DNA from 2 places in the Neobacillus sp. PS2-9 genome. Region 2 is predicted to be linked to the other one. Evidence: a T-box and tRNA genes for the amino acid it is inferred to sense, from the RefSeq annotation. Region 2 holds a T-box; the other holds one or more tRNA genes.

Region 1 (8,891 bases), 2.3 Mb from region 2:
CCGCTCAGGGTTAGTCGGGACCTAAGCCGAGGCCGAAAGGCGTAGGCGATGGACAACAGGTTGATATTCCTGTACCACCTCTTTATCGTTTGAGTGATGGGGGACGCAGGAGGATAGGGTAAGCGCGCTGTTGGATATGCGCGTCTAAGCAGTTAGGCTGGAAAGTAGGAAAATCCGCTTTCCGTGAAGGCTGAGCTGTGATAGCGAGGGAAATTTAGTACCGAAGTTCCTGATTCCACACTGCCAAGAAAAGCCTCTAGCGAGATAAAAGGTGCCCGTACCGCAAACCGACACAGGTAGGCGAGGAGAGAATCCTAAGGTGAGCGAGAGAACTCTCGTTAAGGAACTCGGCAAAATGACCCCGTAACTTCGGGAGAAGGGGTGCTTTTTGAGGTGAATAGCCTCGAAGAGCCGCAGTGAATAGGCCCAGGCGACTGTTTAGCAAAAACACAGGTCTCTGCGAAGCCGCAAGGCGAAGTATAGGGGCTGACGCCTGCCCGGTGCTGGAAGGTTAAGAGGAGGGGTTAGCTCACGCGAAGCTCTGAATCGAAGCCCCAGTAAACGGCGGCCGTAACTATAACGGTCCTAAGGTAGCGAAATTCCTTGTCGGGTAAGTTCCGACCCGCACGAAAGGCGTAACGATCTGGGCACTGTCTCAACGAGAGACTCGGTGAAATTATAGTACCTGTGAAGATGCAGGTTACCCGCGACAGGACGGAAAGACCCCGTGGAGCTTTACTGTAGCCTGATATTGAATTTTGGTACAGCTTGTACAGGATAGGTAGGAGCCTGAGAAACCGGAGCGCTAGCTTCGGTGGAGGCGTCGGTGGGATACTACCCTGGCTGTATTGAAATTCTAACCCGCACCCCTTATCGGGGTGGGAGACAGTGTCAGGTGGGCAGTTTGACTGGGGCGGTCGCCTCCTAAAGAGTAACGGAGGCGCCCAAAGGTTCCCTCAGAATGGTTGGAAATCATTCGTAGAGTGTAAAGGCACAAGGGAGCTTGACTGCGAGACCTACAAGTCGAGCAGGGACGAAAGTCGGGCTTAGTGATCCGGTGGTTCCGCATGGAAGGGCCATCGCTCAACGGATAAAAGCTACCCCGGGGATAACAGGCTTATCTCCCCCAAGAGTCCACATCGACGGGGAGGTTTGGCACCTCGATGTCGGCTCATCGCATCCTGGGGCTGTAGTCGGTCCCAAGGGTTGGGCTGTTCGCCCATTAAAGCGGTACGCGAGCTGGGTTCAGAACGTCGTGAGACAGTTCGGTCCCTATCCGTCGTGGGCGCAGGAAATTTGAGAGGAGCTGTCCTTAGTACGAGAGGACCGGGATGGACGCACCGCTGGTGTACCAGTTGTCTTGCCAAAGGCATCGCTGGGTAGCTATGTGCGGACGGGATAAGTGCTGAAAGCATCTAAGCATGAAGCCCCCCTCAAGATGAGATTTCCCATAGCGTCAAGCTAGTAAGAACCCTGAAAGATGATCAGGTTGATAGGTCAGAGGTGGAAGCGTGGTAACATGTGGAGCTGACTGATACTAATCGTTCGAGGACTTAACCAATTTTTAAAGCGAACTCGTAGTTTACAAACACTTCTTCTGCATTATCTAGTTTTGAGAGAACGATCTCTCTAACAAAATAGTCTGGTAATTATGGCGAGAAGGTCACACCCGTTCCCATACCGAACACGGAAGTTAAGCTTCTCAGCGCCGATGGTAGTTGGGACGAAAGTCCCTGTGAGAGTAGGACGTTGCCAGGCTGTTTTATCAATTTTTATACTTTTAATCGTCGCGGGGTGGAGCACGTTCGAATAATCTTCTTCGAATATTCTACAGCGCAACAATTGAGCCACTCCTTGAATAAGCTTTCCGAAATCGGGGCGGTCTTAAACAAAGAGCATGCTCAAAAATAATTTTATTTTACCGTCGCGGGGTGGAGCAGTCTGGTAGCTCGTCGGGCTCATAACCCGAAGGTCGCAGGTTCAAATCCTGTCCCCGCAATATGGTCCGGTAGTTCAGTTGGTTAGAATGCCTGCCTGTCACGCAGGAGGTCGCGGGTTCGAGTCCCGTCCGGACCGCCATATATATGCTAAAATCAAGTGCGAAACCAAGTTTCGGCTTTTTTTTATTTCATCTATTAGGTTTTTTTGCACATTAAGGTTATAATTATGTACACTACATATGGAAAAGCATCCTTAGGAGATATCCTAAGGTTTTTTTTGCACTTAAATAAGGTAAAATGAGAGTAAAGGATTGCTAGGAAAGTAAAAGGTGATTGAATGAACCAACTTGAATGGAAGACTACAAATTCTGAGGAAACCTCAACATTGGCCGAACGCTTGGCTCAGCTTTTACAGCCAGGTGATGTGATTGCCCTTGAGGGTGATTTAGGAGCCGGAAAAACGACCTTTACCAAAGGCCTTGCTAAAGGGTTGGAAGTTAAGAAAACCGTTAACAGCCCTACTTTTACAATTATTAAAGAATATAAGGGCAGGTTGCCCCTGTATCATATGGATGTCTATCGAGTAGCGGATGCTTTTGAAGATCTTGGTTTTGATGAATACTTTGAAGGGGACGGCGTAACAGTAGTGGAATGGGCTCATTTAATTGAAGAGCAGCTTCCACAAGAACTATTAACTATTTTCCTGTATCGTGAAGAGGAAGATCAAAGGAAAATGGTATTCGTGCCAAAGGGCAATAGATATGAGCAACTATGTAAGGAGATTTTTAGATGACTATATTGGCGATAGATACTTCAAACTATGCATTGGGAGTAGCGCTTTTAGAAGAGAATCAAGTATTGGGAGAATACATTACTAATTTAAAAAAGAATCACTCTGTTCGGATTATGCCGGCTATTGAAACTTTAATGAGTGATTGTGAACGGGTACCAGCAGATTTAACGAAGATTGTGGTTGCTAAAGGCCCTGGGTCTTATACAGGAGTAAGAATCGGTGTTACGATTGCAAAAACACTAGCATGGACTCTTAATATCCCTCTTGTGGGTGTTTCAAGTTTAGAAATTTTAGCCGCGGGAACTGGACGATATTTTGATGGAATGGTGTCTCCCTTGTTTGATGCTAGAAGGGGACAAGTCTATACAGGCTTATATCAATTTGTAGACGGAAAGCTTACAGTGAAGAAACAGGATCAGTTAGTGATGCTTGATGACTGGGTGGATAGGTTATTAGATATCGACAAGCCAATCATATTTGTAGGAAATGACCTGCCAATTCATAAAGCTAAAATTGAAGAAGTCTTGGGACCTAAAGCCATTTTTGCAAGTATGACAGAACATAACCCACGTCCAGCTGAACTAGCTTTATTAGGAAAAGAACAAGCTGGAGACGACCTACATTCTTTTGTACCAAATTATATACGTTTAGTAGAAGCGGAAGCCAAGTGGCTTGAAGCAAAAGGAAAAATATAAAATGGATAGGGAAAGAGAAATATGGTAGATTCTTATGTTTTTCGATATATGAGGGAAGAAGATATTGAACAAGTACTAGAGGTAGAACATGCGTCTTTTACTACTCCCTGGAGCAGGGAAGCATTTTATAATGAAATACACAATAATAAATTCGCTGTCTATATTGTCCTTGAGGAAGAAAATCAAATCATTGGCTATTGTGGAACATGGGTTGTCATTGATGAAGCACACGTGACGAACGTGGCCATAATGCCTGGGTATCGGGGAAAAAAGCTAGGGGAGGCATTAATGACAAAGCTAATGTCTGTCGCTAGGGAGTTAGGAGCTAGAAGTATGACACTTGAAGTAAGGGTAACGAATCATGTCGCACAATCCCTTTATCGGAAATTAGGATTTCAAAATGGCGGGATTCGAAAGAATTATTATTCAGATAACCAAGAAGATGCACTAGTAATGTGGGTGAATTTATGAAAAAAGATCAGTATATTTTAGCCATAGAAACAAGCTGTGATGAGACGGCAGTAGCGATCATTAAAAATGGTCGTGAGATTGCAGCCAATATCGTGGCATCTCAAATAGAAAGTCACAAGCGGTTTGGAGGGGTAGTACCTGAAATTGCCTCCCGTCACCATGTTGAGCAAATAACCATCGTGATGGAGGAAGCGTTGAATCAGGCAAACCTTACAATGGCTGACTTGGATGCCATTGCTGTCACAGAAGGTCCTGGATTAGTGGGTGCGCTATTAATTGGTGTAAATGCCGCAAAGGCTTTGGCGTTTGCCCATAATAAGCCGCTTGTACCGGTCCACCATATTGCCGGGCATATCTATGCAAACCGGCTGGTAACAGAAATGAAATTTCCATTGTTGTCTCTGGTGGTCTCTGGTGGTCATACAGAGCTTGTTTATATGAAAGAGCACGGTCACTTTGAAGTAATAGGTGAAACAAGAGATGACGCGGCTGGAGAAGCCTACGATAAGGTGGCAAGAACGTTAAATATGCCGTATCCTGGCGGTCCGCATATTGATCGCTTAGCACAGGGAGGAAGGCCAACGATTGATCTACCTAGAGCATGGCTGGAAGAAGGTTCATTTGACTTTAGTTTTAGCGGCTTGAAATCTGCTGTTATTAATACGGTCCACAATGCGGAACAGCGCGGTGAAACGATCGCACCTGAAGATCTTGCGGCAAGCTTCCAAGCGAGTGTCATTGAAGTACTGGTGAAAAAGACGGAAAAGGCTGTTGCCCAGTATGGGGTGAAGCAAGTATTAGTAGCAGGCGGGGTGGCAGCCAATAAAGGACTAAGAAATGCACTAGAAAAGGCGTTTGCTGACCAACCTGAAATTGAATTAGTGATTCCTCCGTTAGCCTTGTGCACCGATAATGCAGCTATGATTGCGGCAGCAGGAAGCATCATGTTTGAAAAAGGAATCAGAGCAGGTCTTGCGCTTAATGCGAATCCAGGATTGGATATTGAAATGCATAATAACGAGTAACCCTTCCTTATTGGAAGGGTTTTTTTCGTAAATGCTAGATAGAACCATTTTTTAAAAGAACCTTTGGATTGCCTCCGGAGCATCATTGTTATATACCAGCTTCCAGGCATCAAGAACGTTTTCTTTTGTTACTTTTAGCGCGGGGACAGCTACATAGGATGGTGCTTGTTTACCAAGTAGTGCGTATCCTGCCAAGAGCGCTTCAGCAACTCCCTGATGATAGGGCATCTGAGCACCAAGACCCTTGATAAGTCCATCCTTTGCCATTTCTAAAGCAACATTAGCACCTAAATCAATCGTCGTGATTACCAAATCATCTCTTCCTGCCGAACGCGCAGCAGCTAATGCTCCTTCAGCTGGTACATCCCATACGACAAATATTCCCTTTAAATCTGGATGTTTAGCAATCATGGAGGCAGCCACTTTCTCACTTTGATTTGGATCGATAATCCCGCAATGTTCGATGATTTTTATTTCATGGTATTTTTCTCTTATCGTCTTTTCAAATGCTTCTGTTCTTTGTTTAGTGGCAAAGAAATTAGCATCATGGTAGATTACTCCAATCTTACCTTTACAGTCTAATTGTTCTGCCATAATATGGGCAGCCTCTACACCATTTCCATAGTTATCAGCTGAAACGATACTGACATAATCCTTTCCAGGCTGTAAATCCTTTGGTATGTTTTCCATAAAAACCAGCTTGACACCAGATTGCCCCACATGTTTATAAGCAATTGCCGATGAAAGTGTGTCTACAGGAATACTGATAAGTATATCCGGCTTTTTGGTTAAAATTGTTTCGATATCAGCAAGTTGCTTTTCCCATTTAAATTGAGCATCTGTTACTGCAACTACTTCAATTCCCATTTTATCAAAAGTGGCCTTTAACCCGTTTATTACAGACCTTGACCAATCATTATTAGTATAGTGCATGGAAATAGCCGCCTTATAATTGTGTTCCTTCAGCATTTTCAAGTCTTTTAAAGATAACTGAAGAGTTTTTGCAGAAACTGCGGCTTCACCATGCGGCCCCGTGCTTAATATGCTATGTTCTGGAATATCTTGCTTTATCGTACTATTAAAGGTCTGACTTACGGTGTGCAAAAATTCTTTTATATCAATAGGTTTTGTCAGGTAATTACTAAATCCTATGGCTAAGGTATGTTGAATATCCTGGGGCATGGCATTGGCACTAACAGCAATTACAGGAATATCTTTTGTTTTAGCCCCTATTTTTAAAATGTCAAACACTTCATATCCATGGATATCTGGCAAGTCAAGATCAAGCAAAATTAAATCGACTTTTTCTGTCATTGCCATTTCTAATCCTTCTTTTCCAGTTCGAGCTAATAAGAGGTTATAGGAGGGCTGGGATTTCATGATGCTACTGACAAAGTGTAAGTTCGGCTCGTTATCTTCAATATACAGCAAATTAAAGTTATCTGCCTTTCCGTGATTTTCTAAAGGAGCTTTTACTCGCTCTCCCCATTGTACAGCTGCCTTTAATTCATTTGGGAGGGGGAGACTAAAGCAAAAATCACTGCCTTTTCCTTTTTTGCTCGATACACTAATTTCTCCTCCCATAAGATGCACCAGTTGTTTCACTAATGACAGTCCAATGCCAGTGCCTTCTTCTTGTGTCCCTTCAACACGATAAAATGGAACAAACACTTTATGATACTCTTCAATAGACAGTCCTACACCTGTATCCACGATATGAATCACCATTATATTTTCTTCTATATGAGAAATAATTTTTACTTTTCCACCCTCCCGATTATATTTAATGGCATTTTCGAGAAGATTGAGAAGGACTTGTTTAAGTCGAATGGAATCAGCAAGAATGAATGTGTTTTGCCATTGATTTAATTGTTTATGAATACGGATATTCTTCTTTTTAGCCAGTGGCTGGATGATATTAATACATTCATTGATAACAGTAAGAAAATCAATCTCTTCAATAGAGACCTTTAAGTTACCTGTCTCGATTCTTGATAAATCCAAAATATCATTTATTAAATTTAATAAGTGACCTCCTCCACTTAATATCTCATTCACATAATCGTGCTGTTCTTCACTTAAAGATTCATCCATTTCTAATAGCTGTGCAAAACCAAGTATTCCATTCAATGGTGTACGTAGTTCATGACTCATCTTTGAAAGAAATTCTGATTTGGCCATGTTTGCTTTTTCAGCCTCTTCTTTCATCTGAATGATGTCGTGTTCCATTTTTTGTCGCTCGGTAATTTCGGAAATAGTAACAAGGGCAGCCTGTCCCCCATCTTCATTTGTTTTTAGAGGTGTTGAATTAATGGAAAGCCATTTCCTGTCCTGAATCTTGTTAGTTACTCCAATAATAAAATTTTGAAAGGGAATACCCTTTTCAAGGGTGATAACATTTGGTAACTCGGAATAAAGTAACCGAGATCCATCATCTTTTACAAAATCAAGTTGCATCAAGGTGGATTCAGTTAAAAATTCAGCTTTAATACCTATTACCTTTTCAACATTGTCATTCAAAGGAATATACTTACCTGATTTTTCATGAATAAGTACGCATTCCGACATAGTCCGAAGAACTTCCTTATATAAGTTTCCTTTATCGATTGATTCCATTTTTTCCTCCTAACAATAGAACGAATAGTCATGGATTACTTGTAGCTTTCAGCTTCATTATAGCCAAGAAGGTCATTTTCGAGTATTCACTTTTTGGGAAAAAGTACTAAATAAATTATAGTTTGCAAGCGTTTACTTATTTTATTACAATTTATTAGAATCCTTTTTTATACTTCATCTAGTATATCAAGGAAAATGTCTGTAATCATACCATATAAGGGCTATTTATAACATACAAAAGAACTGGAAGGGGGATGAAAATGAGAATCCTGATTGCTGAGGACAATGCGTCATCTAGAAAATTGTTAAAGCATTTGATAAAACATATACCAAACTATCAAATTGTTGGAGAAGCAGTTAATGGAGAGGATTTAATTAACAAGGTAATGATAGAAAAACCCGACATCGCATTAGTCGATATTAATATGCCATTGTTAAACGGAATGGAGGCAGTGAAATCCTGTAAAAAAATTGTTCCATCTTTACAAGTAATCTTTATTACCGGCCATGATGAATATGCCTTAGAGGCTTTTGCTGTTCATGCAATCGATTACATTATCAAACCAATTGAGCGTGACAGGCTTTATTCTGCATTAGAGCGAGCATCTTCCTTAAAGAACCAGGATGTCATGATCCAGCAACCACGAGTCAAAAAAGAAATAATTGTAAAGCAACATCATTCCACTACCTTTATTCCTTTGGATGATATACTATTTATCGAGAGGGTAGATCGTAAATCGGTCATCCATATGCTAGATCAAAAAATCGAAATGAATGAGACGTTAACAAACCTAGAAGATTTGCTTGATTCACGCTTTGTTGTCTCCCATCGCTCTTATATCATAAATTTGCAGTATTTAATAAAAATAGAAGCAGTTGGTCAAATGTATATTGCTTACTTTAAAAATCACAATGAGACAGCAAAGGTTTCAAAACATAAGGTTACAGAACTACAAAAAAGTAAATCTATGTAAAAGTAAGGCTCAGTTACCTGAGTCTTATTTTTTTTGAAAATCTACTTTTTTTGTCCGTAGGGATTGATGCGTGATTTGTGAGGAAAGAATGGTGTATTGAATGGACGAAATCCTTGTCTGAAGCTAGTTAGACAGCAATTTTGTAATCGATTACAATCCATTTATAGAGCAGGAAAGGAAAAGATAATAAGATGGTTGGGATTGTGGATGTAGCAAAAAAAGCGAATGTTTCTACTGCCACCGTGTCTAGAGTGCTTAGTAAACCTGGAGCTGTAAGAGAAACGACGACGCAAAAAGTTTTACAAGCAATACAAGATCTAAATTACCAGCCGAATGCCTTAGCTCGTCAGCTTAGAAGACTTGAGACGAAAACTATA
Region 2 (8,891 bases):
AAAATAACCCAGTTCAAAATGGACTGGGCTCTTTTCAATTTGTCTTTTTTGCCTGTTGACTTAACATAACCATGATTGTTGAAGCTGTAATAATTCCTGTAATGAGACATTTGTAGAGATCATTATAAATTAACCCCAACACCAAACCCATGATTACACCTACACCTAGGATTGATACCCGTTGTCTTTGACTCATGATTTATTCCTCCATTTTTCTCAATAATACATTCACTTTGTGAAGTGCAAAGCTTAAGTCACGCTGCTCTTCTTCACTTAACTTTGTTACATTCATGCTTAGCTTTTGATAAAGTTCTGCCCACTTTTTTTCTTCAATTTCCTTACCCGCGGGTGTCAGTGAAATCAATACTGCTCGTTTATCCTTGGTGTCAGGCACCTTATTCAAATAGCCACTCGTTTCTAAATCACTAATGATATTCGTTAGTTGTTGCTTGGCGATCCCTAAACCAGCGCTGATTTCTTTCAAATTCAAAGGTCTTTTCTGCATAAAAATATACTCAATCACGTGGTTCTGCATATGTGATAAATGTACGGCACCCTTGTTTAATTCTTTAAAACTGCCAAAAAGATTTGGAATTAGAGCAATGTATTCTTTAGCAATTTCGTTAATCATACATATCCTCCTTTTTATAGTAATTATTTTATTACTAAATTTACTTATAATCAATATAAATATCACACATTAGTAAAAATATATTTACCAAACCCTTCAATTTAAGTATTCTTTGTTGATAAATAGGCTCAATGGGACAAAATCCTATACATACAATACAGAAGCAAAGATTATAGATGGAGGTGGAGAAGTGGATTTTAGAAGTCATGAGATAGGTTTGGGGGAATGTAAACTACCAAACTGTGCACAAACAACTGATATGGCTCCATCATTTACGGCCGAGGCTTACGACAATATAGAAAAGAAAATGAAAGAGGTACGCTTGGAAAGCTATCGTGGTCAATGGCTGATATTATTTTTCTATGGTAGTGATTTTACATTCGTTTGACCCACAGAATTGGCAGCGGTCGCTGCTATTTATGATCAATTAAAATTACTAAACACAGAAGTACTCGCTATCAGTACAGACAGCGTGTATGCACATAAGGTGTTTACTGAAGTGTCGCCTTCAGCCGCCAAAGTGAATTTTCCCCTTGTGAGTGATCGCACTCATGAAATCAGTAAAGCATACAGAGTCCTGAATGAACACACAGGAGCAACGTTCAGAGCAACCGTCATTATCGATCCAGAAGGGACGATTGTTACTAAAATGGTCTATCCTTTAGAGGTAGGAAGAAATGTGTATGAAATTTTACGTATCATACAGGGAGTTCAATATGCTAGGAGGACTCAAGAAGGAGTTCCCGCCAATTGGGTGCCTGGTCAGCCGGGAATCGTGAGGGATCCTAAATATATTGGGAGAATCTGATGGATTTTTCAGAAGCAACAGCGTTTCTACTTTAGGTAGAGGCGTTTTTTATTTTTTAGATATAAGACTAAAGTTGTAGGAAAACTCAAACTATTAATTGATTTTATGAACTGTTTAAAAATGGTAATATTTAAGTAGATTTAATTGAGAATTTAATGAGGTGAAACGTATGAGTAATGTTTGGTCAGACAAACTTCCAGTGGTCCAATTTAGAATTGCTAGACCTACAAACCGGTTACAAAAAGTGGTTGAATTTTATCGGGATGGCCTAGGTTTGAGGGTAGTCGGACATTTTGAAAATCATAATGGGTACGATGGGGTAATGTTGGGTCTACCTGATACTGCTTATCATTTAGAGTTTACCCAGCATATGGATGCGGTACCATGTCCGCCTCCTTCAGAGGATAATTTGCTGGTATTCTATATGCCAGACCTTGAGACAAGAGACTTAGTGGTTAACAGGTTACATGGCATGGGATACGATGAAGTGGAACCTGAAAATCCTTATTGGAAAAATGCTGGGGTGACCATCGAGGATCCTGATGGCTGGAGAATAGTTTTACAGAATTCGTATTTTGGTAAAAAGCAAGATTAGAATGGCTATCAATCAAATTTGGGGACAGTCCCCCTGCGTGGTAACGCTTTAATGCGGCGGGGGACAGTCCCCCGAAAAAAAGTATTGAATCCCATTTTGGTCTGATGTATAATAAATCCAATTTAACCTTTATAAGGCAATGAAGAGGAAAAGTAAAGTGATTCTATTTTTCACAGAGAGCTTCGGTAGCTGAGAAGAAGCAAAAATACTCATTTGAACAATGGCCTCTGAGCTTCGTATTGAACGTAACTTTTTGTTACTAGTAGACTGCGACGAGTTTTGGGTACTCGTTATCAAAACCACAGTATAAGAGCATTTGACAGCTCCGTACTTGTAGAGGCTAATTGTGTGAGCAATTGGTGAATTAAGGTGGAACCACGAGAAGATCAACCTCGTCCTTATCTATTTATAGATAGGGGCGAGGTTTTTTTGTTTTTCAAGAAAAAGGAGGAATCGTACATGACTGTATTTATAGGAGGAGCGTGGCCATACGCAAATGGGCCATTGCATTTAGGTCACATCGCAAGTTTGCTGCCAGGAGATATTTTAGCTCGTTATTATAGGCAAAAAGGCGAGCAGGTTTTATATGTTTCCGGTAGTGATTGTAACGGAACACCTATCTCTATCCGAGCAAAGCAAGAGGGTGTTTCTGCAAAAGAAATAGCCGACCGATACCATGAAGAATTTAATGATAGCTTTAAAAAATTGGGATTTTCATATGATTACTATACTCGAACTGATACCGAACATCACCATAAAACTGTACAACAGATTTTCTTAGATCTTTTGAATAATGGTTTTATTTATAAGAAGGATATCGAGCAAACCTTCTGTGAAACGTGCGACCAGTTTCTTCCCGATCGATATGTAGAGGGATTATGCCCAAATTGTGGGCAATCTTCTCGGGGAGACCAATGTGACTATTGCTCTTCCGTATTAGATCCGCTAGATTTATTAGAAAAAAAATGCAAGTTATGCGGAGACTCACCAACAGTAAAAAGAACAGAACACTTTTATTTTTCGTTAAGTTCGTTTCAAGAGCAGCTTCAGTCTTTGGTCAAACATGCAAAAACAAATGGGGCATGGCGTGAGAATGCTGTTAATTTAACGGAGAGATACCTAAAGGAAGGATTAGTTGACCGAGCAGTTTCTCGGGATATTGATTTGGGAATAAGTGTTCCTGTCGAAGGATTTGAAGAGAAGAAGATTTATGTTTGGATTGAGGCATTATCCGGTTATTACTCTGCAAGTAAAAAATGGGCCTTGGAGACAGGAAAGGATGAATCAATCTTCTGGAATAAGGATGCGACCTCATACTACGTCCATGGGAAGGATAATATCCCTTTTCACAGTATTATTTGGCCAGCTATCCTTATGGGTATTAAAAATGAAGCAATACCGAATCATATTGTGTCCAACGAATATTTGACACTGGAAAAGAAAAAGATTTCAACCAGCCGCAACTGGGCTGTTTGGGTTCCAGATTTTTTAGATAAATATCACCCTGATTCCATTCGTTATTTTTTAACGATCAATGCACCAGAGAATAGAGATACTGACTTTTCCTGGAGAGAATTTATTTATAGTCACAACTCGGAGTTGTTGGGGGGATATGGGAATCTTGTAAACCGAACCCTAAAATTTATAACTAAGTACTATGACAGTCAAATTCCACAAGGTTCAGGTGACCCTAAAATAGAAGCTAAGATTAAGAATGTTTATTCGAGAGTAGGCCACCTAATTGAACACAGTCATTTTAAACAAGGATTGGAGGAGATATTCGAACTTGTTAGGTTCACGAATAAATATTTTGATGAACAGAAACCTTGGAAACAAGTGGAAGAAGATAAATTGGAGTGCGACCGTACGATATTTAATTGCAGCCTCGTCATTGCAAACTTGGCGCAGTTACTCTCCCCATTTTTACCTTTCTCGAGTAATGAATTAAAGAAGATAATAGGGCTGGGAGAATTTACTTGGACATTTATTGAAACAACTCCGCATTTAATTAAGAATGTGCAACCGTTATTTGAACGGATTGACATTAAAACCATTGAGGGAGAATTGGAGAGGTTAAAGGGTCAGGTGAAAAAAGGAGAAGCAGAAGCATAGAAATCATTAATGAATTTGTCTGATACAAGATAAACGAATAGTGAACGACTTCTGTTGATCGTCTTTTAAAGACAGAAGTTGTTCCATTAGATTAAGTCTATGCACACGACCTTTAATCGTTTGCAAGTTGCCATTAGTATAATAATCAATTGTAATTTGTTTATTTTCCGTAAGTTTTTTCAAAAACATGTTGTTTGGAACTCCCTTCAATGTATGTTTTACCACACCCTAAGTATATCTACTTTTCTTTAAGGGAGAATGAATTAAATGTTAAAGATTTGTGAAGATAACAAAGCCCGGGGACAGCCCCCCGGCGATTTAAAGCTTTACTCAACCGGGGGACTGTCCCCATATCCGTATAATTTTAATTCTTCATTATCATTAGGAAGGGTAACGTATTCTTCGAAGGTCATTCCGATTTTTTCAAGTAGCGTAGAAGATGCTTCATTATCTTCTGACGTTATTGCGACAATACGTTTCAAGCCTAGTTGTTCCGTTGCGTATTTCATTGTCGCGGAGGCAGCTTCATAGGCATAGCCTTTCGATTGATAACTGGATAAGAAAGCAAAACCAATATCAACGTCCTCTAAGCCTTCTCTTTTTATCAATCCACAAATGCCAATCGGTTTGTGCCCATTCTTAAGTTCTGTTAAGAATAGCCCAAAGCCGAGTTCGGAGTACATCTTCATTGGACCAGTAATAATATAGTTTTCTGCATCTTGAAGAGTTCTTATGTTTCGATCGCCTATGAAACGGATCCATGTAGGATCATTCAAAAGCTCAAAAATAAACTCTGTATCTTCAGGCGTTAGCCAACGAAGGATCAATCGTTCGGTTTCCATTACTTTCAATAAAAACACCTCATTCACGAATTTAAGACTTCTTGGTAATGTCATTTGCTATCTTATTTTATTTCATACTGTGTAATAAGACTAGTTTTACTTGGTGTGCATTTTTTATAGAATTTGAAAAAAAAAATTTGTCCTAAGGCTGCATTAGAAATCAAATTAGCGGTACCCAGAAGAAGATCAGAACTTTCTGGTCTTCTTTTCTTTGAAGAAATAGCAATGTAAACGAGTTTATAATTCATTTACAAAGTGGAATAAAATGGTATAATATAGTTAAGTAAACTTAAGTGTTTAGTTTTAGTGAAATATTTAGTTTATTTTATGATTAGGAAGAGCCTCTAAGGAGTGGATAATATGGAGATGATGCAACTGTTAATGGAAGCGCAAAAGTATTCTGAAGAAATGAGTAAGGTTTTTTTAAGAGAGTTTCAAACAATCATTCAAGAATATGACCTATCATCTAAACAATCCCTAGTGCTAAATTACTTGAAAGAGACTGGTAGATTTACCATGCACGAAGTTGCACAAATAATTAATGCGACACCAAGTGCAGCAAGTCAATTCGTAAAGGTACTGGAAGAAAAAAAGTATGTAAAAAGAGAAACCAATAGGGAAAACAGACGTGAGATTTTTGTTTTTTTGGATGAAAAAGGCATAGATTTTTTTAAGGAATTAGAGCTGGCTGAAAAGCGAGTGTTGGAAAAATACTTCATGAAACTTTCTCCGGAGGATATTGTGATCTATCATGATGTGTTGAAAAAACTGTCTGACATTGTAAGGAAAGAAGGGTAACGTTCATTCTAAGTGGAGGGAGTTGTGGGGTTTTATGAATGCAATTCCAATGGAATTTTGGTTAAGTCTTGAAGTGCTGGTGGTATGTTTTGGGTTATGGAGAGTTAGCCGATTTGTTAAAGAGTATAAAATGACGGATCGAGGTCTTCCTATTGAAGATAGAATAGAAGAAATGGTTGTAAATCAAGTCAAAAATAAAGTGTTGGCAACATTTGTTACAAGAGATCTGTTAATGATCTATTTTCTCGTCTCTAAATCGAAAGAAAGAAACATAGAAAAGAAAAACGCCTATAGCCTGCATAAAAAAGTCGGTTATGGAGGGATGGTGTTTGCTTTTATCTTTGTTTTACTGTTAGAAGGGGTCGGAGTCTCGTATTTCCTTCATAGTTGGAGCAAAGTGGCGGCATGGATTCACTTGGTTCTCTCTTTTTATATGATTGGCTTTCTCATTGGTGATTTCAAAGCGATTATCAGGAATCCAGTTCTTATATCTCAGGAAACAATATATTTTAGATTTGGATTGCGGATGAAAGTAGAGATTCTGCTAAGTAATATAGAAGGTATCCAAAGTGGAAAAATTAACTATGAAAACGATAAAAAAAGAAAAGATGTATGGGTTGCTACCTTATTAGAATTTGAAAGTCCTGATATTGAGATTGCTTTCAAAGAGCCTATCATGATTAAAGATGGAATCGGTAGGGAGCATATAACAAGAAAAATGTACCTGTCCCTCGATGAGAAAGATAAGTTTATAAGGAATGTAAGCACATTGGTTTTAAAAAACGAGGTGGTATAAATGGATGTAGCGTTGGGGTTAGTTATTCTTTTTACGTTAACCTATGAACCTATTTTGGGATATATAAATTTTCAAAAGTTTAAGAGAAAAGTAAAAACAGATGATAAAGAAAGAATTAAATTTTACAAGAATTCCATCAACAGCCTATGGGTTCCAACTTTATTTATTTTAAGCTTGGTCGGATTTACGGATTTATCACTGGAACAAATCGGTCTTACATCCATTTCACTTAACACTGAAATTCTCGGAAAATGGGTTATTTATTCTGCTATAATAGTTGGAATTATTTTTGGTCTTGCAATCCTGATTTTTATTATCGGTTATAGATTCAACAGTAAAATAAAAAACTCGATGGATAAGATGAAAAAGGAAGAATCCGCAAAAAATCAGTTTGACGTAATGATGCCAGTAACTAAACAGGAAAAAAAACTTTGGACTTTAGTATCATTAACAGCAGGCATAACGGAAGAAATAATTTATAGAGGTTTAATGATATTTGCTCTTAGTTATTTGCTCCCAGGTTTATCAATATGGTTTATATTAATATTTTCTTCTATTCTGTTCGGGTTAGCCCATACTTATCAAGGTGTTAAGGGAGTGGTTCGAACCACACTAATCGGGCTGTGGTTTTCTATCGTCTATATCGGTATTGGTTCTATCATTCCATTAATCTTATTCCACGCACTTGTAGATTATTTTGGGAAAATTGGTGAAGAATAACGAGTTCTTATTCCTGGCAGTTAAGGTAAAAGTCTCTATGCGTTGCTTTTTGAGTGTCTTATTCTTAAATTGGGGAGCGGGTCATATGAGTAAGGTGATTTTAAAATGTTTCATTAGTATTTTAGTAGCTGGTTTAATATTTTTTGGTGTTTATTTTTGGAACAAAAATATCGATGAATTAACCTTTTTTATTTGGGGAGTTGTAGCCTTCATTTTAGGTTATTATTTAATCACACCATTAATAATAGCTAAGAAAAATATGATAAAGTTCGAAGCGAAAGTAGATGCTGTTCTAAAAAGATTTAAAATGTAATCTTTTTGGGGACTGTCCCGGCGTTTTAATGCGTTACCATGCCGGGGGACTGTCCCCATATTTTTTTTTGAGAATTGAAACTATTCCCTTAGTTGAATCGACTAATTGGCAGATAAAGGGGGAAGGACGAATTGGGCGATCGAAATGAGATCATACATGAGCTTTATGAACAACATTTTGATGATGTTTATCATTATTTGTTATATTTTACGAACAGTAAGTCAGAGGCAGAGGACCTAACTCAGGATACATTCATTAAAGTATTGAAAAGTTACGATACTTTTCGCCAGCAATCATCTTTGAAAACGTGGATCCTGTCCATTGCCAGAAGAACAGCTATTGATCATTATCGTAAAAAGAAAATGATATCCATTTTACCTTCCATTTTGACTGACATGAGAAAAAGTGAAGACTATATTCCAGAAGAAGAGATGGTTCATAATCACGATTGGGGTGTTCTGCAAAAGGCCCTTATCCAATTAAAGCCTGACTACCGGAACGTGATTATTCTTCGAGGTCTAAAGGAGTATTCGATCAAAGAAACGGCAGAAGTACTGGGCTGGAAGGAATCAAAAGTTAAGGTGGATTACCACCGAGCCATTAAACTCCTTAAAAAGTATGTAAATAATTCTAACGAAGGGGTGGTGATTTTCAATGAACGAGAAAATGTACGATAATTTTTTACAGCCGTTAAAGAACAGACCCGGTATGCAGCCGGATCAAGAGTTTAAAGAAAATCTTCACAAAAAATTGTCTTCCATGGCCCACGAGCAGAAACGTGCTAAAAAAGGAATCGGGAAGCATCTAATACCTAATTTACTAACTGCAGCCATATTATTTATCGGAATTTTTGCCGGGTACGAGGTTATATTTAAAGAAAAGCATGAAATTGAGTCTAAGCATAGCAACCATTCAGACATACAAGATGTTAATCAAGTGGAACTTTCTGAACAAAAAGCCAAAGAAACGGTGGGGATCGCCTTTGTGCATGCGTCTGTTCTCTATAATGGAGGAGGACCAGAAATGGGTGAGGTGTTTTCCTATAACGGCAAGAGCTACAGATATATGGTTGAAGATTTCATCACGAAGGAAAAGGTTCTTGCCTATTTAGAGGAAGTGTATACGAAAGAAGTGGCCAATCGAATTTATGGGGCGATGGATTTTATTGAGTATAACGGAAAACTAGCGCAACCTAATCGACAGATGAGTGGTAATTTATTATGGCAGGATGCCGAAATCGCAAGCCGAAAACAGCTTAATGACCTAAGCTGGAGTA

Evidence for each region. The T-box of region 2 lies ahead of metG (methionine--tRNA ligase). A T-box ahead of a tRNA ligase gene usually reads a tRNA of that ligase, here a tRNA-Met.
Region 1: it encodes a tRNA-Met, which carries the amino acid that the T-box ahead of metG (methionine--tRNA ligase) is inferred to sense. The anticodon was not compared.

Annotation. Positions count from the first base shown of each region.
Region 1 is NZ_CP133269.1:4,976,106-4,984,996, reverse strand. It holds rRNA gene RCG25_RS24835 (23S ribosomal RNA) at 1-1,561, shown strand, start outside; rRNA gene rrf (5S ribosomal RNA) at 1,642-1,758, shown strand; tRNA gene RCG25_RS24825 (tRNA-Met) at 1,926-1,999, shown strand; tRNA gene RCG25_RS24820 (tRNA-Asp) at 2,003-2,079, shown strand; gene tsaE (tRNA (adenosine(37)-N6)-threonylcarbamoyltransferase complex ATPase subunit type 1 TsaE) at 2,278-2,733, shown strand; gene tsaB (tRNA (adenosine(37)-N6)-threonylcarbamoyltransferase complex dimerization subunit type 1 TsaB) at 2,730-3,428, shown strand; gene rimI (ribosomal protein S18-alanine N-acetyltransferase) at 3,450-3,899, shown strand; gene tsaD (tRNA (adenosine(37)-N6)-threonylcarbamoyltransferase complex transferase subunit TsaD) at 3,896-4,924, shown strand; gene RCG25_RS24795 (substrate-binding domain-containing protein) at 4,976-7,540, opposite strand; gene RCG25_RS24790 (LytR/AlgR family response regulator transcription factor) at 7,801-8,514, shown strand; gene RCG25_RS24785 (LacI family DNA-binding transcriptional regulator) at 8,706-8,891, shown strand, end outside.
Region 2 is NZ_CP133269.1:2,674,018-2,682,908, reverse strand. It holds gene RCG25_RS13535 (hypothetical protein) at 35-196, opposite strand; gene RCG25_RS13530 (MarR family winged helix-turn-helix transcriptional regulator) at 200-631, opposite strand; gene RCG25_RS13525 (peroxiredoxin) at 891-1,439, shown strand; gene RCG25_RS13520 (VOC family protein) at 1,609-2,034, shown strand; T-box leader at 2,165-2,437, shown strand; gene metG (methionine--tRNA ligase) at 2,464-4,146, shown strand; gene RCG25_RS13510 (YolD-like family protein) at 4,153-4,335, opposite strand; gene RCG25_RS13505 (GNAT family N-acetyltransferase) at 4,473-4,997, opposite strand; gene RCG25_RS13500 (MarR family winged helix-turn-helix transcriptional regulator) at 5,349-5,786, shown strand; gene RCG25_RS13495 (hypothetical protein) at 5,821-6,582, shown strand; gene RCG25_RS13490 (CPBP family intramembrane glutamic endopeptidase) at 6,583-7,302, shown strand; gene RCG25_RS13485 (hypothetical protein) at 7,388-7,615, shown strand; gene RCG25_RS13480 (RNA polymerase sigma factor) at 7,747-8,292, shown strand; gene RCG25_RS13475 (DL-endopeptidase inhibitor IseA family protein) at 8,270-8,891, shown strand, end outside.